Regions from separate parts of the Neobacillus sp. NPDC093182 genome, predicted to be linked through region 2. Evidence: riboswitches for the same ligand, from Rfam matches in the RefSeq annotation. Region 2 holds a riboswitch; the other holds the start of a gene.
What was found. A riboswitch is a leader RNA that binds a small molecule or an ion and turns the genes downstream of it on or off. The one in region 2 is predicted to bind glycine.

Region 1: it holds a riboswitch for glycine, as region 2 does, so the genes downstream of both, ACIQAA_RS12425 (amino acid permease) here and glyA (serine hydroxymethyltransferase) in region 2, are expected to answer to the same signal.

Annotation. Positions count from the first base shown of each region.
Region 1 covers NZ_JBIVOI010000006.1:20,273-24,476, forward strand. Annotated here, with positions in the region: gene ACIQAA_RS12420 (GH1 family beta-glucosidase) at 1-1,239, shown strand, start outside; glycine riboswitch at 1,385-1,466, shown strand; gene ACIQAA_RS12425 (amino acid permease) at 1,623-2,987, shown strand; gene ACIQAA_RS12430 (LutC/YkgG family protein) at 3,054-3,770, opposite strand; gene ACIQAA_RS12435 (LutB/LldF family L-lactate oxidation iron-sulfur protein) at 3,767-4,204, opposite strand, start outside.
Region 2 covers NZ_JBIVOI010000007.1:105,307-109,510, forward strand. Annotated here, with positions in the region: gene sdaAA (L-serine ammonia-lyase, iron-sulfur-dependent, subunit alpha) at 1-269, opposite strand, end outside; gene ACIQAA_RS14255 (serine dehydratase beta chain) at 269-781, opposite strand; gene glyA (serine hydroxymethyltransferase) at 797-2,047, opposite strand; glycine riboswitch at 2,243-2,345, opposite strand; gene ACIQAA_RS14265 (amino acid permease) at 2,441-3,829, opposite strand; glycine riboswitch at 4,079-4,137, opposite strand; glycine riboswitch at 4,140-4,204, opposite strand, start outside.

The sequences.
Region 1 (4,204 bases), on a different contig from region 2:
GATACCTTTTCCCATACACCTGGAAAGGTGGTAAATGGAGATAACGGAGACGTTGCCTGTGATTCGTACCATAGATATGAGGAAGACATTAAAATGATGAAGGAGCTGGGGATTGATACCTATCGATTTTCAGTTTCCTGGCCCCGTATTTTTCCGAATGGTACAGGTGATATCAACCGTAAGGGATTAGAATTCTATCATAAATTTGTTGATAAATTAATAGAAAATGGAATTGAACCAATGTGTACACTCTATCATTGGGATCTTCCACAAGCTTTACAAGACAAAGGCGGCTGGGCAAACCGTGATAGTGTTGAAGCTTTTGTGGAATATTCAGAGACGATGTTTAAGGAATTTAATGGGAAAATAAAAAAATGGATTACGCTAAATGAACCATTATGTATTTCATATATTGCTAATTATGCAGGTGCCCATGCGCCTGGAAATACAGACTTACAACTAGCGACCGATATTTCTCATCATCTATTGGTGGCCCATGGCCGGACTGTTCAAAAATTTAGAGAGCTTGGCATAAATGGTGAAATTGGCTATGCTCCAAATACAACATGGTTCGAACCATTTAGCAATAGGCCAGAAGATGTTGAGGCATGTTACAGAGAGATTGATCATCAAGTTAGATGGTTTATGGATCCTGTGTTTAAAGGGGAATATCCTCAGCATTTAGTGGACTGGTTTAAGGAGAAAGGTGTGGAGCTTTCTATAGAGGAAGACGATATGGAAATCATCCAACAGCCAATTGATTTTTTAGGAATTAATTATTATGCAGGTCAAATTGGACGATATAAGGAGAATACTGGGCTATTTAATTGTGAAACGGTAGAAATGGGATATGAACGTACCGATATAGGGTGGCCAGTTTATCCGGAAGGATTTTATAAAGTATTAACATATGTGACAGAAAGATATGGAAATGTACCCATTTATATTACTGAAAATGGGGCATGCTACAATGATGAGCCTGTCTTCGGCACTATAAAAGACAACAGGAGAATTAAATACCTTCAGCAGCATTTAACAGCCTTAAGCAGAGCTATAGAATCAGGAGTGAATATTAAAGGTTACTTCTTGTGGTCTATGTTGGATAATTTTGAATGGGCAGAAGGGTATAGTAAGAGGTTTGGAATTGTCCATGTTGATTTTAATACCTTAATACGTTGGAAAAAAGACAGTTATTATTGGTATAAAAAAGTGGTGGATAATAATTGGTTTGAGTATTAGGTTAATCATTTGAAAAAACAGAGTGTTATTTGTTGTTGTTGACAAAGTATTTAATTACTATTAAACTTATAAAATATTGAAAATACTATCGCAATAAAAAATTTAATAATTAGCAGCTATGAATGCTATGGATCAAACTATAGCAGGAGCAGCTTCTGGAGAGACCGCTAGAATTTTAGCGGCGCCGAAGGGTTCACAATCTCAGGCAAAAGGACAGAAGAGTACTGAATATTTATTTGTTATGCTGATATTCATTAGCATGACAACTATTATTTGTTATTCTTAGACCTAAGAGATTGGAGAACATCCAATCTCTTTTTTTTATTGGGTAAATCTATTGCTCATCGTTTCACATTAAAAGTAGTTTTAGGGAGGAATTTGTTTTGGCACAGCAAGAATTAAAGAGGGATTTAAAAAATCGGCATGTTCAATTAATTGCCATTGGCGGAACCATTGGCACTGGGTTATTTTTAGGGTCAGGTAAAGCGATACAACTGGCAGGTCCATCCATCATCTTTGCATATTTAATCGTGGGTATCGCCGTTTTTTTCGTTATGAGGGCGCTAGGGGAACTCCTGTTGTCTAAAGCAGGTTACCAATCGTTTACCGATATTGCAGAAGATTATCTTGGACCTCGGGCAGCATTTATAACAGGATGGACATATTGGTTTTGTTGGATTATGGTTGCTATGGCTGATGTTATTGCAGTTGGAGTCTATATACAATATTGGTTTGACATTCCGCAATGGGTACCTGCTATCATCTCATTAATCATTTTATTAGGACTTAATCTATTAACGGTAAAGCTTTTTGGTGAATTGGAGTTTTGGTTTGCTTTAATAAAAGTAATTACTATTCTCGTATTAATTGGTATTGGGGTTATATTGCTTGTGATGGGATTCAAGACCGATGCTGGAACGGTAACAATTCAAAATCTTTGGGAACATGGAGGACTGTTTCCGAACGGAATTTCAGGTTTCTTACTATCATTCCAAATGGTTGTATTTGCATATGTGGGAGTTGAGCTAGTGGGTGTATCGGCAGCGGAAACCTCCAATCCAGAAAAGAATATCCCATCGGCTATTAATAAAATTCCTGCAAGAATTCTTTTTTTCTACGTAGGTGCATTGATTATCCTACTATGTGTGAATCCCTGGACCCAGCTAAATGCAGCAGAAAGCCCATTTGTAAAAACATTTAGTTTGGTCGGAGTTCCTATTGCCGCAGGAATTATTAATTTTGTTGTATTAACTTCAGCCGCTTCTGCCTGCAACAGCGGTTTGTTTTCAACAAGCCGGATCCTTTTCAATTTAAGCAAAAATAATCAGGCTCCATCTAATTTTGCAAAACTGAATAGAAATTATGTACCAAGTAACGCATTATGGACATCCACGCTTGTGGTATCGGTCGGTGCGCTTTTGAGTAAACTTATTCCGGCACAAGCTTTTGGAATCGTGACAACCATTAGTGCCATTTGTTTTATTTGGGTTTGGGGTGTTATATTAATTTGTCATATAAAGTATAAGAAAACACGCCCGCAATTACATGCTAAATCAACATTTAAAGCACCATTCACACCATTTATTAATTATGCGGTCCTAACGTTGTTTGCTATGATTCTTATCATTATGCTGGCTGCCGAAGAAACACGTCCTTCCTTATTGTTGACACCTCTATGGTTTATACTATTATTTATTTTGTATTCCAATAGAGGAAAAAAGGAAAAAGATATCAAACTATCAGCATAAATGTTTTAGAAAAACAGAAAACCACCCTGCGCCGTTAGAGCAGGGTGGTTCTCCTATCCTGTCACCTTAAATATCATCTACAATGATATAGGTTGCTTTAATGGGTCCATGAACGCCAACAACTAGGATCATTTCGATGTCTGCTGAGTTGCTGGGTCCTGTGATGAAGTTAATGCAGGAGGCGATTTGTTCGCCGTTTTTTACTTTTTCATTTATGATACGGGCCGCTTGTGTCATGCGGGGAACGATGCTGCTTTTCGGGATTATTATGATGGAAGTCGCAGGTAAAAAGCTGACTGTTCTCCCTTTATCCTTGCTGCTAAAGAGAACGGCTGTGCCTGATTCCGCCAATGTTACATCACTGATCGTAATTCCGATATTTGCAGCCTCGGCCTTTGCGATATTTTCTTCGCCTTTTGTATGATCCCAAATATGAAGATCAATTCCCTCTTGAGGCCATTCTTCCTTCATTAATTTTTCGAGGCCAAATTGTGAAAAGCGTTCATCTTTCCAGGTGACAATTGGGCCGCCGCCATTGTGGTTTACCACTTCTTTTAATGAGTCAGATAGATTAGCACTTGAGGTCATGACAAAATTCGTATGGATATTTTTACATTGTTCCCGTAATACGTCCACAAGCTCATCTTGTGAGCTGCCTTTTAGAACTTCATCTTGGGGATGAAAATTCCAGATGGGTCTTTCTATTTCCATTTTTTGTTTACGGCCTAGCCGGCTGGCTATTTTTCCTAAAAATGCATCGCGATTCTGTATGGTACCTATCATGAATGATTTCCACCTTTCGGACGATTTTTAAACCAATCACGGAATCTTTCTTTATTTGGTGCAGGGAAATCCCTTGATTCTGTCCATGCTTTTAAAGGGCCCGGACCTTTTGAGATTTTTTCATCCTGCGTAAATGGCGACATTACCGGCGCTGCCAGTTTTGAACCAAATTTATAAAGAGCAGGGGAGGATGCACCAAAACCGAATGCCTTCATCAAAAGCTTTTCAGAGATCGGAGCTCGTCCTTCTTTTTCCACGATGACTTGGCGATGTTTATGAAGAAGCTGATGCAGTGGAATTTTGACCGGACATGCCTCTGTACAGGCCCCGCATAAAGTCGAGGCATAGGGTAGCTCTTTATAATCATCATATCCGCCTAGTAACGGTGATAGCACCGCACCGACAGGACCAGAATAGATGGAACCGTATGAATG
Region 2 (4,204 bases):
TAATTTCCTGACAGAGATTTCCCTTGCTGTACGTAATCATACATTTTCACGGCATCCCCGCCAGAAATTCCACTTGGTGCGGCTGAGGCATCTTTTATACCGCTATCAACGGCTTCTTTCATTTTGAGCAAGCGCTCTTCCATCATGCTAATAATGGTCTCTTTGTCTCTTCCTGATTTTTCTGTTTCCATCATTAGCATGATTTCACCAATGGTTTTTTGTTCTCTTTCACAAACCTCAATCAGCTCTTTCATGGACTGTATCTTCATCATATTGCCTCCATCAGTACTTTCCCTCTTGGTTGGTAAGAACGGGCAAGGACCGTAAAGTCATCGCCTGCACTTAAACGAATATCTACCATCATCTCGTTAATCATAAAGATTTTGGATAAGCCGCCACCAAGTGACGCACCACCAACCTTTATAAGACGATCATCGTGTTTCACTGTTACCAAAGTTGTATTCGGGTGATCATAGTACTCACAGCTATCTTCAAATTCGAAATGGTACTGCATCCCAGCCTCTTTTGCCCACTCCAATGAATGTTTTATCCTTGTATCGTCGGTGTCCATCCCAAGCAATCCGCCAAGAAGTGCTTTATCTGTTCCATGTCCTTGGTAGGTTTCAGCAAAGGAATCATAAAATACAATATTGACCTCTTGCGGATAATCTCCTACAAGTTCATAAATAAATTTCCCAATCGATACGACACCGGCTGTATGTGAACTCGACGGTCCGACCATAATAGGGCCAATAATGTCAAAACAACTCTGAAATTCCATCCTCATGCTCCCTTCTTATACTGTGATTGCCTGTTGAAATAACGGATAGGCACTACAAATGGCTTTGGTTGTTTCTTTTGCTTTCTCAAGAACGACTTTGTCGCCTTTGCTCTTCAGAACAGCTGCGATGACTTCCCCGATTTTCACCATTTCATCCTGCTTCATACCACGCGTCGTTAAAGCCGCAGTTCCCATGCGGATACCACTCGTTACAAATGGCTTTTCTGGATCATATGGAATCGTATTTTTATTAACCGTAATGCCGGCTTCTTCTAATAACTTTTCTGCTTCTTTTCCAGTTAAATTCCACGGACGTAAATCTAATAGGACAATATGATTATCGGTTCCACCAGAAACAAGCGCTGCGCCTTGCTTTTTTAATGTTTCTCCTAATGTTGCTGCATTTACAATGATTTGTTTCGCATAGTCCTTAAAGCTTAGCTGCAATGCTTCATTGAATGCAACGGCCTTAGCCGCAATAATATGCATCAGCGGTCCGCCTTGAATTCCTGGGAACACCGATTTATTAATGGCTTTTATCATTTCTTCATCATTTGTTAAAATAATGCCGCCGCGCGGTCCTCGGAGCGTCTTATGCGTAGTACTCGTTACAACATCCGCATAAGGAACCGGTGATGGATGAAGACCCGCTGCAACTAGTCCTGCAATATGCGCCATATCCACCATTAATTTTGCGCCAACTTGATCTGCAATTTGTCTAAACCGTGCAAAATCAATCGTTCTAGGGTAAGCGCTTGTTCCGGCAATAATCAATTTAGGTTTTTCTTTTTTCGCGATCGTTTCCAGTTCATCGTAATCAATCAATTGAGTATCTTCTCTGACACCATAGGACACTACCTCAAACCATTTTCCTGAAACACTAACAGGACTTCCGTGCGTTAAGTGTCCGCCATGTGAGAGGTTCATCCCCATCACTTTATCACCAGGTTGAAGGAGAGCGAAAAATACAGCGAAGTTTGCCTGCGCACCTGAGTGAGGCTGAACATTGGCATATTTAGCACCAAACAACTGAGTTAGGCGGTTAATGGCAACTTGTTCTGCCACATCGACAAATTCACATCCACCATAGTAACGCTTCCCTGGATAGCCCTCCGCATATTTATTCGTCAACACACTTCCCATTGCTTCTAAAACATCTTGACTTACGAAATTTTCAGAGGCAATCAGTTCCAACGTTTGATGCTGACGCTGCTGCTCTTTCTGAATTGCTTCAAAGATAGTGGAATCATTTTGTTGTAAACTCATTCCCGTTTCCCCCTTGATTGTTGTATTGGCTACCTCTTCTGTGATTAGAACCTTTTTTTTGCACGCAAAAAAGGACAGAAAAGGGTAGCACTAGGCTTTCTTCTACCCTTCTCTGTCCTTTTACCTGAGAGTTTAAGTCCGATTAAGAACCTTCCCCTTTGGTGGCATATAACGTATATGCGCTCTCCAGAGCTGCGTCCAATTGTGGTTCCATCTACCTGAGAGATTTGTTCCAAGGGTCTTTTTGGAACTTGCTCCTTCGGTGGCGTGTAAATTTGCACTCTCCCACAACCATCTTCCGCTTATTCATTTTTATTATTTTCAGAATAATAGTAACACTTATACAAGTCAAGCTTTTTGTAAGCGGAAACATTTTTATTTTAAAAAATCCGCCTAATTTCCTACTACTTCTTGTTGATTCTCCTGCTCCACATCATCTGTCTTCTTGATCATCATCTTATAAATCGCTATCAGCATGATGAACCAAACAGGTGTTACAAATAAGGCGATACGAGTGTCTTCCGCAAGCCCAAGTACAACTAGCACAAACGCTAAGAAAGCAAGGATTAAGTAATTGGAAAATGGATAGAGCGGTAATTTAAATTTGTTCACTTTCGCTAAATCTGGTCTGGTTTTTCTGTATTTTAAATGACTGATGACCGTAATTCCCCAAATAAAGAGGAAACATACAGTAGAAATACTTGTAATCAGCGTAAAAACTCCTTCTGGCATCACATAGTTCAATATAACGGCAATTAGAATGACTATAGTGGAGAAGAACAATGCATTGGAAGGTACTTTACGGGAATCCAGTTTCGCTAATGGTACAGGTGCATTTTTGTCTTTGGCAAGCGCGTATACCATCCTGCTTGTACTGAAGATGGCGCTGTTACAAGCCGATGCTGCTGAGGTTAGGACAACAAAATTGACAATACCAGCCGCTGCTGCTATGCCAACTGCCACAAAGACTTGGACAAATGGGCTTTTCGCTGGATCAATCGCATTCCACGGATAAATACTCATGATGACTATGAGGGCACCAATGTAGAAAATCAAAACTCGTATAGGGATATTATTTATTGCTTTTGGGATTACTTTCTCTGGGTCTTCTGTTTCACCTGCTGTAAGGCCAACAAGTTCAATCCCAACAAACGCAAACACTACCATTTGGAATGACAAAATAAAACCATTAATGCCATTCGGGAACATGCCGCCGTGGCTCCATAAATTCGTGAAACTAGATGTGCCTGAATTTGTGGAAAAGCCTTTAACGATCATGAATATCCCAACCACAATTAGTGCAAGAATCGCAATGACTTTGATTAAGGCGAACCAGAATTCCATTTCGCCAAATAGCTTTACGGTTGCTAAGTTCATAAAGAGCAGAACGACAAGTGCAATTAATCCTGGCATCCACTGTGGTACGTCCGGAAACCAAAACTGTGTATAGAGACCAACGGCTGTTAAATCGGCCATTGCGATGGAAATCCAGCAAAACCAGTAGGTCCATCCCGTAATAAATGCTGCCATATTACCTAAATAGTCTCTAACAAAATCAACAAAAGAATGATATTTCAAGTTGGATAGAAGCAGTTCTCCGAGTGCACGCATGATTAAAAAGCAAATGGTACCTGTAATCAAGTACGCAAATAAAATCGATGGACCTGTTAAATGAATCGATTTTCCTGCTCCTAGAAATAATCCTGTTCCAATAGCCCCGCCAATAGCGATAAGTTGAACGTGCCTGTTTTTTAAACCCCGCGACAATTTTTGTTCCTGCAAATGAATCCCCTCTTTCTTCTTTTCCAGGATAGGTAATATCCCTATAAAAGTTTAATTTACTTAGTCAAATCGGCAGAAATAAGCGCTTACATTTTTTAAAGTAAATACTTTACCTGATCAACCTTATTGGAAACCGAAAAATATGGACTCCCCAACTATTCGTTTTGCGTTTAACACCCTCCTTTTTCTGTTTTTCTCTATTTTTCTCCACAAAAAAAGGACAGAGAAAAATAGGCGTATCCCTATTTTTCTCTGTCCTTTTACCTGAGAGTTTAACTCCTTTGGTGGCACATGGCGCTCTCCAGAGACGCGTCCTATTGTGGTCCTTTTACCTGAGAGATTGAGCCCAATTTTGGGACTTGCTCCTTCGGTGCT